DNA from 2 places in the Priestia sp. YIM B13491 genome. Region 2 is predicted to be linked to the other one. Evidence: a T-box and tRNA genes for the amino acid it is inferred to sense, from the RefSeq annotation. Region 2 holds a T-box; the other holds one or more tRNA genes.
What was found. A T-box is a leader RNA that pairs with one kind of tRNA and senses whether it is charged. The one in region 2 lies ahead of alaS (alanine--tRNA ligase), so its partner is inferred to be a tRNA-Ala.

Region 1 (7,196 bases), on a different contig from region 2:
TTGGATCTGCAGTAAGCTTTGCAGGTATTGCACTTTTAACCTTCAGCAAAGAGAACTTTGTACACTCAATTAATGGAATCTTACTGATTCTGCTAGCTGCCCTTGCAGAAAGCATCTATATAGTATGTCAAAAAAATTTATTAAAAAAGTATGGTTTTCTTTCTTTTGTGACGTACAGTATTTGGGGGGCTACAATTTCTATGCTTGTTTTTTTACCTGGGTTAGAAACAGAACTTGCACATATCTCTGTCAGATCAGCGATAAGCGTGACATATTTAGGATTATTTCCAACCGTTATTCCCTATATGGTACTCGCTTATCTGACATCGCGTATAGGTTCTGCTGAGGCTGCCATTTCTCTTTACTTAACTCCTGCGCTGTCCTTTTTCTTAGCGTGGCTGCTTTTAAAAGATATCCCGAGTGCAGCTTCCATTGTGGGAAGCATCATTACGTTATGCGGCGTGTTGCTTACACATAGTAAAAGAAAAGTAGTGGTAAAAGAGACAAAGTTCACAATGCAAAGATAATGTGTATGCTTTAAGGAATTGTCTTAGAGGCTATGTTTTTTATTTATATATTTTATTTAGAACATACTTTAATTTCTTCTTTTTGCAGTTTAATTAACAATTAATAAAAAAGCGCCTTTCTTTAATCTTGGTTTAAGATTTAAAGAAAGGCGCTTTTTTATGTAGTTTCTAATTCCGCTTTTATTTTCCCAGCCACTGCGTGAGTCAGCTGCTGAAGATCGTAAATCTCTTCTCCTGAAAGTACTACATGTCCATTTAAAACATGGTTATGTTTATATGCTCGATACGTCACTTCGATACTTTTTATCGCACGCTCTACTTCATCATTCACCATAATACTTTCATAGTGATAGGATAGTGTTTCAATTCGAATCTGCGTATTTTTCATATTCATTCACCCTCCATGAGCCGTTGACTAAAAATATGACTGTTAGAGGTGAACTATACATAGAAACTTTTTTGTTATCACCTACTTTGTTATTTAGAACATATTTTAATTACTTAATTCATCTCTGCTATTCTTTTTTTACAAAATACCAAAATAAACCCCCGCTCTTCGGAGCGGGAGTTTATTGCTTGTAGTACCAGCCTTTTTTATCTAAAAACTGTTTAACTTTTACAAAATCCAGCCCAGCTGCGGTAAGTTCAGCGGACGGATTACCTATTGCATGTACGTGTAATTCACTGTCGATTCCTTCATTTTTTAAGAAAGCACGAAACTCTGTTTCCATGTCTTTACTTAATCCGCCTGTTTTAATTGTAATTGGGATAGGTTCTACGTCTTTCATTTGCACAAATCCGCCTGGAACAGCCCATGCTGCATTCGTATAGCCATATACACTAAATACCGTGCCTTTTTTTATAGTTCTAAAATTCTCTGTTATATTCGCATATTTGTAGACTCCAATATCCTTCTTCGCTTTTACTTGAAAAGAATATTTATCTCCGAGTGAAGTAACCTTTGGTAATGATTCTTCGACAGAATTGCTTACACCCTTAAGCAATTCCATTATTTTAGCTAATGTTTTCTCATCAGCTTTTCCAGTTGACGTTAATCCATACTTTTCTTGAAGAGCTTTAACAGCTGCAACAGTTTCGCTGCCATATTGACCATCGGTTCCTTGCTGGGAAAGTTCAAATCCTAATTTAATTAAGTTTTGCTGCAGTTCTTTTACAGCTAGTCCGCTATCACCTTGCTGCAATTGTGCTGATGGCTTATTATTTTCCACCACCGTCACGCCCGTATTAATACTATTAAAGAAATCCAGGTCCATTTCATTGATATCAACATTGCCTTTAATCCCGTTTACTTTTCCTTGATCTGTATATTGAAACATAGACCATCTATCCCAAATCGCCGTATCACCTGGGTTAGCAAATCCCTTAGAGCGGTTACTTCCACTGTAACGAGCTATCCATAGCGGATATCTTGCCACAACGCTTGTAAAATTGGATTTAATAAAACTATACCCCGTGTAAAGAATAGGCGTAATGCTTGTTTTCCTTTCAATATACTCCATCCATCTAACTGCAAAGGCTGTGACCTGCGCTTTTGTTTTCCCTTTATTTTCTTCCAAATCTAAGCAATGAGGCAAATCAACCTTCATGCTGCCTAATTTATTTAAAAAGAAATTAACTTCTGCAATGGGATCATTATCAGCATGAGCAAAGTGATAAAAGCCTACACGTAGACCTGCATTTTTTGCACCTATATAATTATCATATGATTTTTTATCTAAGAAGGTTGTACCTTCTGTTAATTTAATATACGCGCCTTTTACACCATCCGACGCCACTTTTTCCCAATCAATTGTTCCGTTGTGATGAGAAACATCAATGACCTTAATATTTTGATTATTACGGTTTTGCATTGCTATCACTCCTTCATACAAACTATGAATAAAAAAGGAAATGGCAACTGATACAGGCCTATTAAATAGATATTAGGCTTTATAAAAAAACTACAATATGAAGGGATTTTGGTAGCCTTCCCTTATTATAAGAAATGAATTTGTGCAATTTTATAAAGTGAGGAAAGCTATATTCGTTTATACTAATAATATGAAGATATACTGAATAAAAAGTGGAGGAATATGATGTCTTTAATAAAAGAAGCACGTAGATATGCAGAACACGCTCATAGCGGCCAAATGCGCAAACTGTCCGATATACCTTATATTGTTCATCCTATTAACGTAGGTAATATTTTAGAAAAAGCGGGTTTTAGTGAAGAAGTAATTGCAGCAGCTTATCTGCATGATGCTGTAGAAGATACAAGTGTAACACTCGAAGAAATTGTACAAAGATTTGGTTTAGAGGTAGCGGGGATTGTTGAAGCTCATACAGAAAACAAATCAAAAAGCTGGGAAGAACGTAAACAGCATACAATTCAAATTGTGAAAACTGGTTCTCTTGAAGTGAAATCTTTAATTGTAGCAGATAAATTAGACAATTTACGGTCTTTAAAAGAAAGCTACGATCAGCAAGGAGATACGATTTGGAATAGCTTTAAAAGAGGATTCGAAAAGCAGAAATGGTACTACGAATCCATCAGCAAATATGCTGCACAAGGATTGGAACCAAACCAAATTCCAAGTTTTTTTTATACGTATAAACAAGAAGTAAATGATTTTTTTAGAAGTTAATATTCATATGAAAAAATTAGAAAACACTGAAAATAACTATTGCGAATGCGCTGCATACGTATTAAAATATAGTAGAGTCAACACGCAATGAAGGCTCTACATAATCGGGACTGTAGTTCAGTGGGAGAATACTTGTCTGGCAGACAAGGGGTCGTGGGTTCGAATCCCATCAGTTCCATAAAACCAGTTGTATCAAGAGTTTAAACCACTTTAACACTCTGCAGGGTGGAATGGTTGCAATACTATTTCATCTGACCTCTTCATGATTTCCATGAAGAGGTTTTTTATTTTCTTTTTACGATTGATCCTCATGATTTTTATGATTATTCTTTTCACTACTCCTACTGACAATTTCTCTAAGTTCGCCCTCGTCGCCTTTTGCATTGATGATTTCAAAAAGCTGATTCAGCCCTTCACTTGTTTCATCATTTGGTTCTTTGCCCATTCAATCCCCTCCTTTTGCTTCTAGGATGCCCATTTTTTTCACATTGTTTCACGTAAAAAGCAATTCATCAATATTAATTCGCCGTAAAAGTATACCTTTACGACCCTTGTACAATTACTGGTTATACAGATATACTCAATCAATTCTTTCAATTTTGCAGCGTTTTATAGGGTTTCTAGTACTCATCTATAATGAAATAATCATCACAAACTTCGGTAAAATCGTTCTCTTCGTGGAGATCTACTTCTTTATCTTTAGATATCTCGGTTTCTGTTGTAAATAGTTTAAAAAGCTTGTTTAACATTGTCCCACCTCATATCTTTTATTAATACATTCAGTATGATTAATTTATATGAAGCCAGTATGAATTGAAACTTAAGATAATGTGAATGTAGACATTAACGTGAGATGTTAAGCATGCTTATACCCTGGACGAAAAGGTTACTTAATTCTACAAAGAAGTGATTAGTATATCAGCTGTATGTGGCATTCGTTCTATAACAGTCGTTTTTGTTATTCGTTTTGCCATTGTACTAGGTAGCTTAGTTTTATGTATTATCGCTTTAATCCCTTAGTTATCAACATCCTTAAATACCATTCGAATGGCTTGTGTAGTTGGAATTATCCTTTTGCTTGCTTTGTTTTTCTTTAGTTATATCCACAATTGAACGAAAAAACGCAAGCTATAAAAAAAGAACTTTGTATGTTGCTGCAAAGTTCTTTTCATAAACACTTACTGTTTGTTAAGAACTGTATGAAATATGAAATAGCTCATACACTGCTTATACAATCGTTAAGGCCTATTTAGTTAACAGTCCTTCTTACGTTTTTTCTCGAACCATCCATATGCAATTTCAGCTTCAATTTCTTTGTTTCCCGGAGAAACTAAGAAAATAACGTATGAACCGTTGTTTGGAAAGATAAATTTGCCGTCTTCATCACTTACTAATGTACTTTTCGGCGGAACAACACGGTTAAATACGTTTACCCCTTTAGTAGGAAAGCCTTTTACCATTTCTGCAAATTTAATTTTCCCTTTTGGTTTTGAACGTATTGTAGTATTTGCTGGACTCACATTATCTGAAGTTGTTCCTTTTCCAGGCGGGATAGAGTTAAACCAAATTTCAGCAGTAAAAGGTTCGTTGGAATAGTTAGTGATAGTAAAAGCATTCACAAATAAATCTACTCCGGAGCCGGAAGGGTTAACTAACCCGCCCCAAGCATTTCTATTTCCACCAAAACGAATAGGCTCAGTTTGTCCGACAAAGTAGTCTCCTTTTAAAGATTGATATAAAGGATTAGGTATATTAACAGCTTTAATATAAGGTTTACTCGACTCGTAATTTGACATACAATCATCTCCTTTCTGTACTATATTTTATGAGGTTTTTCTATAAATGCTTGGACACATGCATATATAAATATATTTACTCTTTATATAAACGCAAAAAGATAGACCCGGTACTGAGCCTATCTTTTCCTATCGCTTTTACAAAATAAAATTCCCTCTTGGCCTTTACCTTCCTAATGCCCTCGTTGACTGCTGGTGTATAAACGGATTGTTTTTTTGACTTTATACTTCGATGCTATTTTAATACTTCTACTATCACTTCTTAAAGTAGTAATCACCTATTCTTTTGTAGTCATAAAATGAAGAATCCTTACCTTTTTTTCACAATATTCAATAATTTCATAACAGACTGTGAGAATATCATGTCTAGACAGTTCTATTTCATCAAATACAAATTTTGAAAGCTGCTTCTGCAGAACCTCCAGCTTTTTGCTGTCTTCTTCATCGATCCATAGCCCTTCCGTAATACACACATCTGCTAGTTTGTTAATAGATTGAGCCGTCCAGTTTAATCCGGCTGAAGAAACAGTTTTTGTAAGTAAATCGTTTTTTATAGCTAGAATAACTTGACACACATGGGTATAGGCATCAACTTTCTTTTGGATAAATGCTTTGCGAAGCTCTTGCTTGTATTGCTCTTTCGACATCACTATGGCTACGACAGACGTAATGAATGTTCCTGCCAGCGCGATGAGCGACCCTATCAAAATTCCGATCAGTTCTCCTGACAAAACGTTCACCTCTTTAAAGGTATTTCTATATGCTATGGGAATGAAGGAAATGATATGAAGATAAACACTATGTAAAAACAGCCCTAACTTTTCTAAGTTAGGGCTGCAACACTAGAATATGATAGTAACCAAATTAGATAATACGACTTGTAATAATTCCTTCAATTTGACCAATTTTTTCTTCTAGCTCAGGCACAATCTCGTCACTTACTTGATTGTCAATATCGATCATTGTATACGCATATTCACCGCGGCTTCTGTTCACCATATCTGCGATGTTTAAATTGTAGTTTGAGAAAACTTGCGTAAGTTGTCCTACCATATTCGGCACGTTGTGATGGAAAGCAGCTACGCGTTTTTTCCCAGTGTAAGGAAGAGATGCATTCGGGAAGTTCACTGAGTTTTTAACGTTTCCAGTTTCTAAGAAATTTTTCACTTGACGTGCTGCCATTACCGCACAGTTTTCTTCTGATTCTTGAGTTGATGCCCCTAGATGAGGAATTGGCACAACATTTTTCATGTTCAAGACATTTTGATTTGGGAAATCTGTAATGTATCGTCCAACTTTTCCACTTTCAAGAGCAGCTTTCATATCTTCTTCGTTTACAAGCTCACCGCGTGAGAAGTTCAAAATATGAACATCAGGTTTCATGATGCTAAACGTTTCTTTATTGAAAACACCTTTTGTATCGTCCGTTAATGGAACGTGAACCGTAATATAGTCAGATGCTGCAAATAGTTCTTCTAGAGACATTGCACGCTGTACGTTGCGAGACAAATTCCAAGCTGTATTAACAGAAATGAATGGATCAAAACCAATTACGTCCATATCTAAATCAAGCGCATCGTTTGCTACAAGAGCACCAATTGCACCTAAACCAATAACGCCTAACGTTTTACCTTTGATTTCTTTTCCAACAAACTGTTTTTTACCTGCTTCAACTAATTTAGGAATTTGATCACCTTGGCCATCTAATCCTTTTGTCCATTCAACTCCAGCAAATAAGTTACGAGAAGAAGCCATAATTGTAGTTAAAACCATTTCTTTTACTGCGTTTGCATTAGCTCCTGGCGTATTAAATACAACGATACCTTGCTCCGTGCAAGCGTCCACCGGTATATTATTAACCCCTGCTCCAGCTCGTGCAATAGCTTTTAAATTTTGGTCAAATGTCATGCTGTGCATGTTAAAGCTACGCACGACAATCGCATCTGGATTTTCGCTGTCGTTGTCAATTTGATAACCTTCTTGATTAAAAACATTTAGACCTTTTTGTGCAATGTTGTTTAATGTTTTGATTGTTTGTACTTTTTCTAATGTTAATGTGCTCATTTTGTACTCTCCTCTGATTATCATCGTAGTTTTACATGTTTTTACCTTTGGATAAAGGAACTTAATTTTAATTTTTTAAAAAGTCTGGTTTTTCAGCCTACATGTGTGATAACTTCTATATCCTCTCCCCCTAAACAGAAAGAGGTAAGAGATATGTATTAATC
Region 2 (7,196 bases):
CGATTAGGTGGTAAAAATGTTTGTTGCGACAAGCAGCTTCCTGGTTAAATCTACTTCTGTAAAAGAAGATACAACCAGTTTCACCTCTTTTCTTCTTGATTTTTTATAAGTATAAACAGAGAGGAGACATGAGATTGCGATTCATTCGTATCGCCTATAGGTGTGAGATGGTATCGCTTCCTTAAACTCTCGCCTCTTCTAAAATTTTTCCATGATTTATGTTATTGTCTGCCCAAAGTCTAGTTTCATCCGTTCAAACAATGAATTCTTTTATTAAAATGCACTCTCACACGCAGGAATTATTATACTACAATTTATCTTATTTTTCGTCATTATCATACAATCTGCCCTAAGAATGCAAGGAAAAACCTTTTTATATCTAAAAAGAACAGCCGCTATGTAAAAAAAAGCTGATAACGATTGTCATCAGCTTTTTCACTATAATTATTCGCCTTCTTCGTCAAGGAATGTATTAACCATTTCCTCAACCATGTCCCACTCTTCTTCTGTTTCAATCGGTTGAAGCTCACCGTCTTGACCATCTTCACTTGGTGTGAAAGCAGATGCATGAATTTCAATTTCCTCTTCATCATCTTGATCTGCTCCGATTGGATAGTAAATTACATATGATTTGTTATATTGATCAGAATCAAATGTGAATAAAATTTCGCATAGCTGCTCATTTCCATTCTCATCGACGATTGTAATTTTATTTTCTTCTACGCTCATGTTTGCACCTCATTTTATATTGTAAGCTCTTAGCTTAACTTTTTCTTCAGCGAAAAGCAAGCCGTTCAGTTATTTCACTTCCCTTTTACGTACAAAAGAATATGCAAAAGGGAAATTCATAACTTTTCAGCTGAGGCAAAGCCTGCTGCTTTTCTTACTGCTTGCTGTCTAAGTATCCTTGAAGAATCATAACAGCTGCCATTTTATCGATTACTTTTTTGCGTTTCTTACGGCTTACATCGGCAGACAGCAGTACTCGCTCTGCTGCCATCGTCGACAAGCGCTCGTCCCACATCATCGTTTCAATGTTAAGTTTTTCTTTGACGTTGTCAGCAAACTCAATGCATGCTTCGCCTCGAGGGCCAATCGTACCATTCATATTTTTAGGAAGACCCACTACGATTTTCTCTACGGAATATTCGTCAATTAGCTGCTGTAAACGAGGATATGATTGCTCCATCTGCTCATCTGCAATTTTAATTGTTTCAATTCCTTGCGCTGTCCATCCCATTTCATCACTAACTGCCACACCAATTGTTTTGGTTCCTACATCTAATCCTAATACGCGCATTTATGAATCCTTTCGATGCTGTTGTAAATAAGATTTAACAAGTTCTTCAATGAGCTCGTCTCGCTCTAACTGGCGAATTGTATTTCTCGCATCGTTATGACGAGGAATGTAAGCAGGGTCTCCTGATAACAAATACCCAACGATTTGGTTGATTGGGTTGTAGCCTTTTTCTTGCAGTGCGTCATAAACCGTAAACAATACTTCATGTACGTTTGTTTCAGCTGGCTCATCTTGAAAATTAAATTGCATGGTTTTATCAAATGAACTCACGGTCCCACCTCACTCTCTTAATTTGTGAACACATTGTGCACTATGCTAAGTCTTATTTATATTGTACACCAAGAAAGAGGAGAATTAAACGGATTTAACCCATTCTTCTACAGTGCCAAGTGCTTTTTCAATTTGGCTAGCGTCTTTTCCTCCAGCTTGCGCCATGTCAGGGCGTCCGCCTCCGCCTCCGCCGCAAATCGTCGCTACTTCTTTAACAAGTTTGCCAGCGTGATGGCCTTTAGCAATTAAATCTTTTGTTACACCTGCAATAATATTTACCTTTTCACCTTGTGGAGAAGCTAATACGATCACAGCGGATTCTAATTTTTGTTTTAAATCGTCAACCATTGCACGAAGGTTATTCATATCCGTTGCATTCACTTTCGCTGCTAGGACATTCACACCATTAATGTTTTGTACGCGGTCAACGAGATTGCCAGCTTCAATATTGCCAAGCTTTGTAGATAGTGAATCATTTTCACGCTGAAGATTACGAATTTCTTCTAGTAATCCTTCAACGCGCCCTACTAAATCACGCGGATTGGATTTTACTTTTGCCGCAGCTTCTTTTAGTAAGCCTACTTGATCGTTCATTAACTGATAGGCAGCTTTTCCAGTTACAGCTTCAATGCGTCGAGTACCTGCACCGATTCCCGATTCTGATACAATTTTAAATAAACCGATAACAGACGTATTTGGCACGTGACATCCACCACATAATTCTAAGCTGTAGTCGCCTACTTGTACTACGCGCACGATATCTCCGTATTTCTCACCAAATAGCGCCATTGCACCCATCGCTTTTGCTTCGTCAATTGCTTTGTTTTCAATTTGTACAGAGATGCTGTCCCAAATCTTTTCATTAACGATTTGTTCAATTTTCTCAAGCTCTTCTTGTGTCACTTGACCAAAGTGAGAGAAGTCAAAGCGCAAGCGATCCGCTGTTACTAAAGAACCCGCTTGATTAACATGCGTTCCTAACGTATCTTTTAATGCTTGATGCAATAAATGCGTTGCCGTATGGTTTTTCACAATCGCACTGCGGTTTTCTTCATCAAGCCCCGCCGTATATGTTTCACCTTTTACAAGCTCACCGTTTGTTACAGCTACCGTTTGGACATTTTGGCCGTTTGGCGCTTTTTGAACGTCTTTTACTTCCGCTGTTCCTGAGGCACTTTGAATCGTACCTTGGTCCGCAATTTGACCGCCGCTTTCTGCGTAGAATGGCGTGTGGCTTAAGATGACTTGCGCTTCTGTTCCAGCTTCAGCGCGGTCAACAAGCTCACCGTCTACAATAATTGCTTCAACAACTGTTTCTACTTCATTTTTATCATAACCAACAAACTCACTTGCAACAGTTACTTCACCAAGTACGCCGCCTTGAACTTGCATAGAGCTAGAATCTTGACGAGCAGCACGTGCACGCTCACGCTGTGCTTCCATTTCGCGTTCAAAACCTGCATGATCAATTTTCATGTTCTCATCTTCTGCATATTCTTCCGTTAATTCAACAGGGAATCCATACGTGTCATATAAACGGAAAACATCTTCGCCTTGTACCATATCACTGTTTTGCGCTTTTTCTTTTTTAATAACGGTTCCCAAAATAGCTAGTCCGTCATTTAACGTTTCGTGAAAACGCTCTTCTTCATTTTTTACTACGCGCTGGATAAAATCCGTTTTTTCCTTTACTTCCGGATAGAAATCAACCATGATTTCACCTACTACCGGCACTAGCTCGTACATGAACGGACGATTAATGTTTAGCTTTTTAGCATAGCGAACTGCTCGGCGTAACAAACGGCGCAGCACATACCCACGACCTTCATTTGAAGGAAGCGCACCATCACCTACAGCAAATGTTACCGTACGAATATGGTCAGCAATAACTTTAAATGCCGTATCTTGCTCATCATTTGTACGATATTTAGCGCCTGAAATGTTTTCTGTTGCTTCAATAATTGGCATAAACAAATCTGTATCAAAGTTTGTTTGCACGTCTTGAATAACAGAAACCATACGCTCTAAGCCCATTCCCGTATCGATGTTTTTCTTTGGAAGCGGCGTGTACGTGCCATCAGGATTGTGATTAAATTGAGAAAATACAAGGTTCCAAATTTCTAAATAACGCTCATTTTCTCCACCTGGATATAATTCCGGATCAGTTAGGTCATTTCCATATGCTTCTCCGCGATCATAAAAGATCTCTGTATTTGGACCACTCGGACCTTCTCCAATATCCCAGAAATTACCTTCTAAACGAATGATGCGCTCTTTAGGCACGCCCATTTTTTCATTCCAAATCTTAAATGCTTCTTCATCTTCGGGGTGAACTGTTACAGATAGCTTATCTGCGTCGAATCCAATCCATTTATCGCTCGTTAAAAATTCCCATGCCCATTGGATGGCTTCTTCTTTGAAATAATCACCGATAGAGAAATTACCAAGCATTTCAAAAAACGTATGATGGCGAGCCGTTTTACCTACGTTTTCGATATCGTTTGTACGAATGGATTTTTGTGCGTTACAAATACGCGGATTTTGAGGAATAACACGACCATCAAAATATTTTTTTAATGTAGCTACTCCACTGTTAATCCATAATAAAGACGGATCTTCATGCGGAACTAAAGATGCGCTTGGTTCTACATCATGGCCTTTTTCTTTAAAGAAATCTAAATACATTTGACGAACTTGTGCTGATGTCAGTTTTTTCATGATTGGTCCTCCTTTAATACTCTTCTTATTTATAGACAAAAAAATGATGACATAAAAGCATCTATTTTCTCTGTGTACAAAAGCAATTACTAGTTATTTGCACACAAAAAAACTCTCATCCCTGTAGCAGGGACGAGAGTTAAACTCGCGGTACCACCCTGATTATAAATGCCAAAAGCATTTATCACCTTCATAGCGTTAACGTTGCTGACACGGCAGGTTTTAGCCTGCACTCTGGACTAGCGTTCCGCTGCTCTTTGTTTAGCGCTTCTTTCAGCCAAGGAAGCCCTTCTCTAAAAACTAGTGTGCAACGTACTCGATCCATCATTGTGTTTAAAATATGTAGCGTTTTCTTATGGCGATATTATGACAAATTAACCGCTCTTTGTCAATGTTTGAGCGTATAAGAGCGGATATGCAAAATAGATATTTTAATGACTGCTAAAATTGGCACAGCCAAAATGAGACCCAATACTCCTCCAAATTCTCCTCCTAAAAGGAGCGCAAGCATGATAAACAAAGGATGAATATGAAGGCTCTTTCCTACGATAAGCGGAGACAGCACATTTCCCTCTAGAAACTGCAGCACAAAGATTATAATGACAATGGTAATAACCAACTTTATCGAGATTGTGGCTGCAATAATAGCCGCTGGAACCGCACCAATAATCGGGCCAAAATAAGGGATGATATTCGTTACGCCAATAATGAAGCCTAAAAGAAGTGCATAAGGCACATGAAAGAACCACAGTGCCGCTGTGGCAATCACACCAATAATGAGACAAACAAAAAATTGCCCTCTAATGTAATTGCCGAGTGATTCATTCACATCCGATAAAAAACGTTCGCCTGGTTTGTGCCACTTTTTAGGCGTGACATAAGCTGTTGCTTTCTTAATAGAGGAAAAATCCTTCAGCATATAAAAAACAATAAATGGAATAATGATTAAAATCAAAAAAGAGGTAATCAATGACTTTAATCCTTCCGCCACTTTTGTAAGCCACACGTTGAGCGTAGCCTCTACATCATCAATGCTGCCTTCAATTTTCTCATGTACACCGTTTGGAAGTGAAGTTGTACGATCATGAATCGATTCTACCCAATGTCTATATGTATTCGTAAAATGAGGCAGCTGTTCGTTTAAATCTTTTACTTGTTCCACAAAAATAGGATACGACTTATAGGCTCCAAACCCGATTCCTCCAAAAAAGATGATGTAGATCAGTAAAATAGCTAGAGGACGAGGCACGCCTTTATCATGCGTTTTTTCAATAAGCGGATGAAGTAAATATGTAATGAATGCTGCAATAAAAAAAGGCAGCAGTGCTTTTAAAAACATGTAAATAACAGGAAGCCATAAAAACTGGACTTTAAAAAAGACTAATATGCACAGCAGCGCTAATAACAGCAGTCCGAATCTATAGAACCATTTGAATGAACTATCTTTCAACGTAAACTCCTCCTCTCTTCTATTTTTTGATAAAGAAAGGAGTTTATACATGCAGTTGTCTCTTCTGCCTGCAAAAAAGCACTATTGCAGCTCAGTGCAATAGTGCTTTTTTTATTAGTGAATAGCTTTCATCATACGTTTACGCATTTTTTTCATATTTCTTTTTGTAAACATCTCTCGATCATCTGCCATTTTAAATGCATAAGCTCCAAGACCGAAAGCGACTACTGACGGAATGATTCTGCCCATTGCTCTTCCTCCCGGTAAAAAAGAATTAGAAATTGATTGTGCGCTCGTCGTCTGAGAATAAATCATCAAGCGAGCTCAATGTTCCATCTTCTTCTACTTGGTGAGTATTAATTTGTCCTTTTGAAATAGTCATTTCAATAAAACAATTCCAGCAGTAATACTGATTTACACCAATTTTGCCAACGTCAATACTTTTACAGTTTGGACATTTAAACAAAGTCGACACCTCTTTATACGTTCTACTTATATAAACGCATTATGTCCACTTCTTTCCATGTCCATACTTTATTTTCTGACAATTAGCAAAGAAGGATGGCAACAAAGGAGTTTATTTAACTCTTTGTTAGCATGCGAAAGGTTACATGAAATCATACGGCGTAACGTTTTCCATCCCAATATTTGCATCTTTCATAAATGGAATTTCGGGATCTTCTATGTCGTTATCCAAGCTTTCTCGAAGCAGCGGCTGTAAATTCGTTTGGCGAACGCTGTCTTCATTTCGGCTAACTCCAAGCTGAAACGCTTCGTCTTCTCCGCATAAAATTAAAAACTGTTTGCTTCGCGTAACGGCGGTATAAAGTAAATTGCGTCGCAGCATCCGGTAATAGCTTTTAACAATTGGAAGCACAACAATGGGAAATTCACTTCCCTGTGATTTATGAATGGAACAGCAGTATGCATGAGTTATTTGATTAAAGTCTTGCTTTGTGTAAGTTACTTCATTTCCTTCATATGAAATAACCAGCATATCCTGTTTTTCCGTATTTTCTTTGGCAAAGAAAACCGAAACGATTTCTCCCATATCTCCGTTAAATACGTTGCTATCCGGCTGATTTACAAGCTGCAGCACTTTATCTCCGACTCGGTACGTAATATCTCCGTGCTTAAGCTCTCTTCTTTGCTCAGAAGCCGGGTTAAATAATTCCTGAAGAACTTCATTCAGTTTATCAATCCCTGCAGGACCTTTATACATAGGAGCTAAAACTTGAATATCTTTAGCCGTATAGCCTTTTTTTAACGCATTCCCGCAAACTTGTTGCACAACGTTCGTAATGTGCTGTCCTTGACAACGAATAAAGGAACGATCTCCTTGCTGCCTCGATAAGTCTTCCGGAAGCTTTCCTTTTTTTATTTCATGAGCCAAATCAATAATTGACGATCCTTCCGCTTGCCTGTATACATCTGTCAGACGGACGGTAGGAACTACTT

Region 1: it has a tRNA-Ala gene. The T-box ahead of alaS (alanine--tRNA ligase) is inferred to sense a tRNA for this amino acid. The anticodon was not compared.

Annotation. Positions count from the first base shown of each region.
Region 1 covers NZ_JBHZOR010000004.1:614,720-621,915, reverse strand. The annotation lists gene ACFX4E_RS18125 (DMT family transporter) at 1-527, shown strand, start outside; gene ACFX4E_RS18120 (hypothetical protein) at 685-915, opposite strand; gene ACFX4E_RS18115 (GH25 family lysozyme) at 1,097-2,398, opposite strand; gene ACFX4E_RS18110 (HD domain-containing protein) at 2,624-3,172, shown strand; tRNA gene ACFX4E_RS18105 (tRNA-Ala) at 3,279-3,350, shown strand; gene ACFX4E_RS18100 (hypothetical protein) at 3,468-3,617, opposite strand; gene ACFX4E_RS18095 (DUF6143 family protein) at 4,426-4,968, opposite strand; gene ACFX4E_RS18090 (hypothetical protein) at 5,247-5,708, opposite strand; gene ACFX4E_RS18085 (phosphoglycerate dehydrogenase) at 5,833-7,032, opposite strand.
Region 2 covers NZ_JBHZOR010000001.1:294,579-301,774, reverse strand. The annotation lists gene mltG (endolytic transglycosylase MltG) at 1-32, opposite strand, end outside; gene ACFX4E_RS01465 (DUF1292 domain-containing protein) at 445-729, opposite strand; gene ruvX (Holliday junction resolvase RuvX) at 884-1,300, opposite strand; gene ACFX4E_RS01455 (IreB family regulatory phosphoprotein) at 1,301-1,570, opposite strand; gene alaS (alanine--tRNA ligase) at 1,655-4,288, opposite strand; T-box leader at 4,414-4,625, opposite strand; gene ACFX4E_RS01445 (AI-2E family transporter) at 4,677-5,738, opposite strand; gene ACFX4E_RS01440 (YrzQ family protein) at 5,853-5,987, opposite strand; gene ACFX4E_RS01435 (hypothetical protein) at 6,013-6,204, opposite strand; gene recD2 (SF1B family DNA helicase RecD2) at 6,346-7,196, opposite strand, start outside.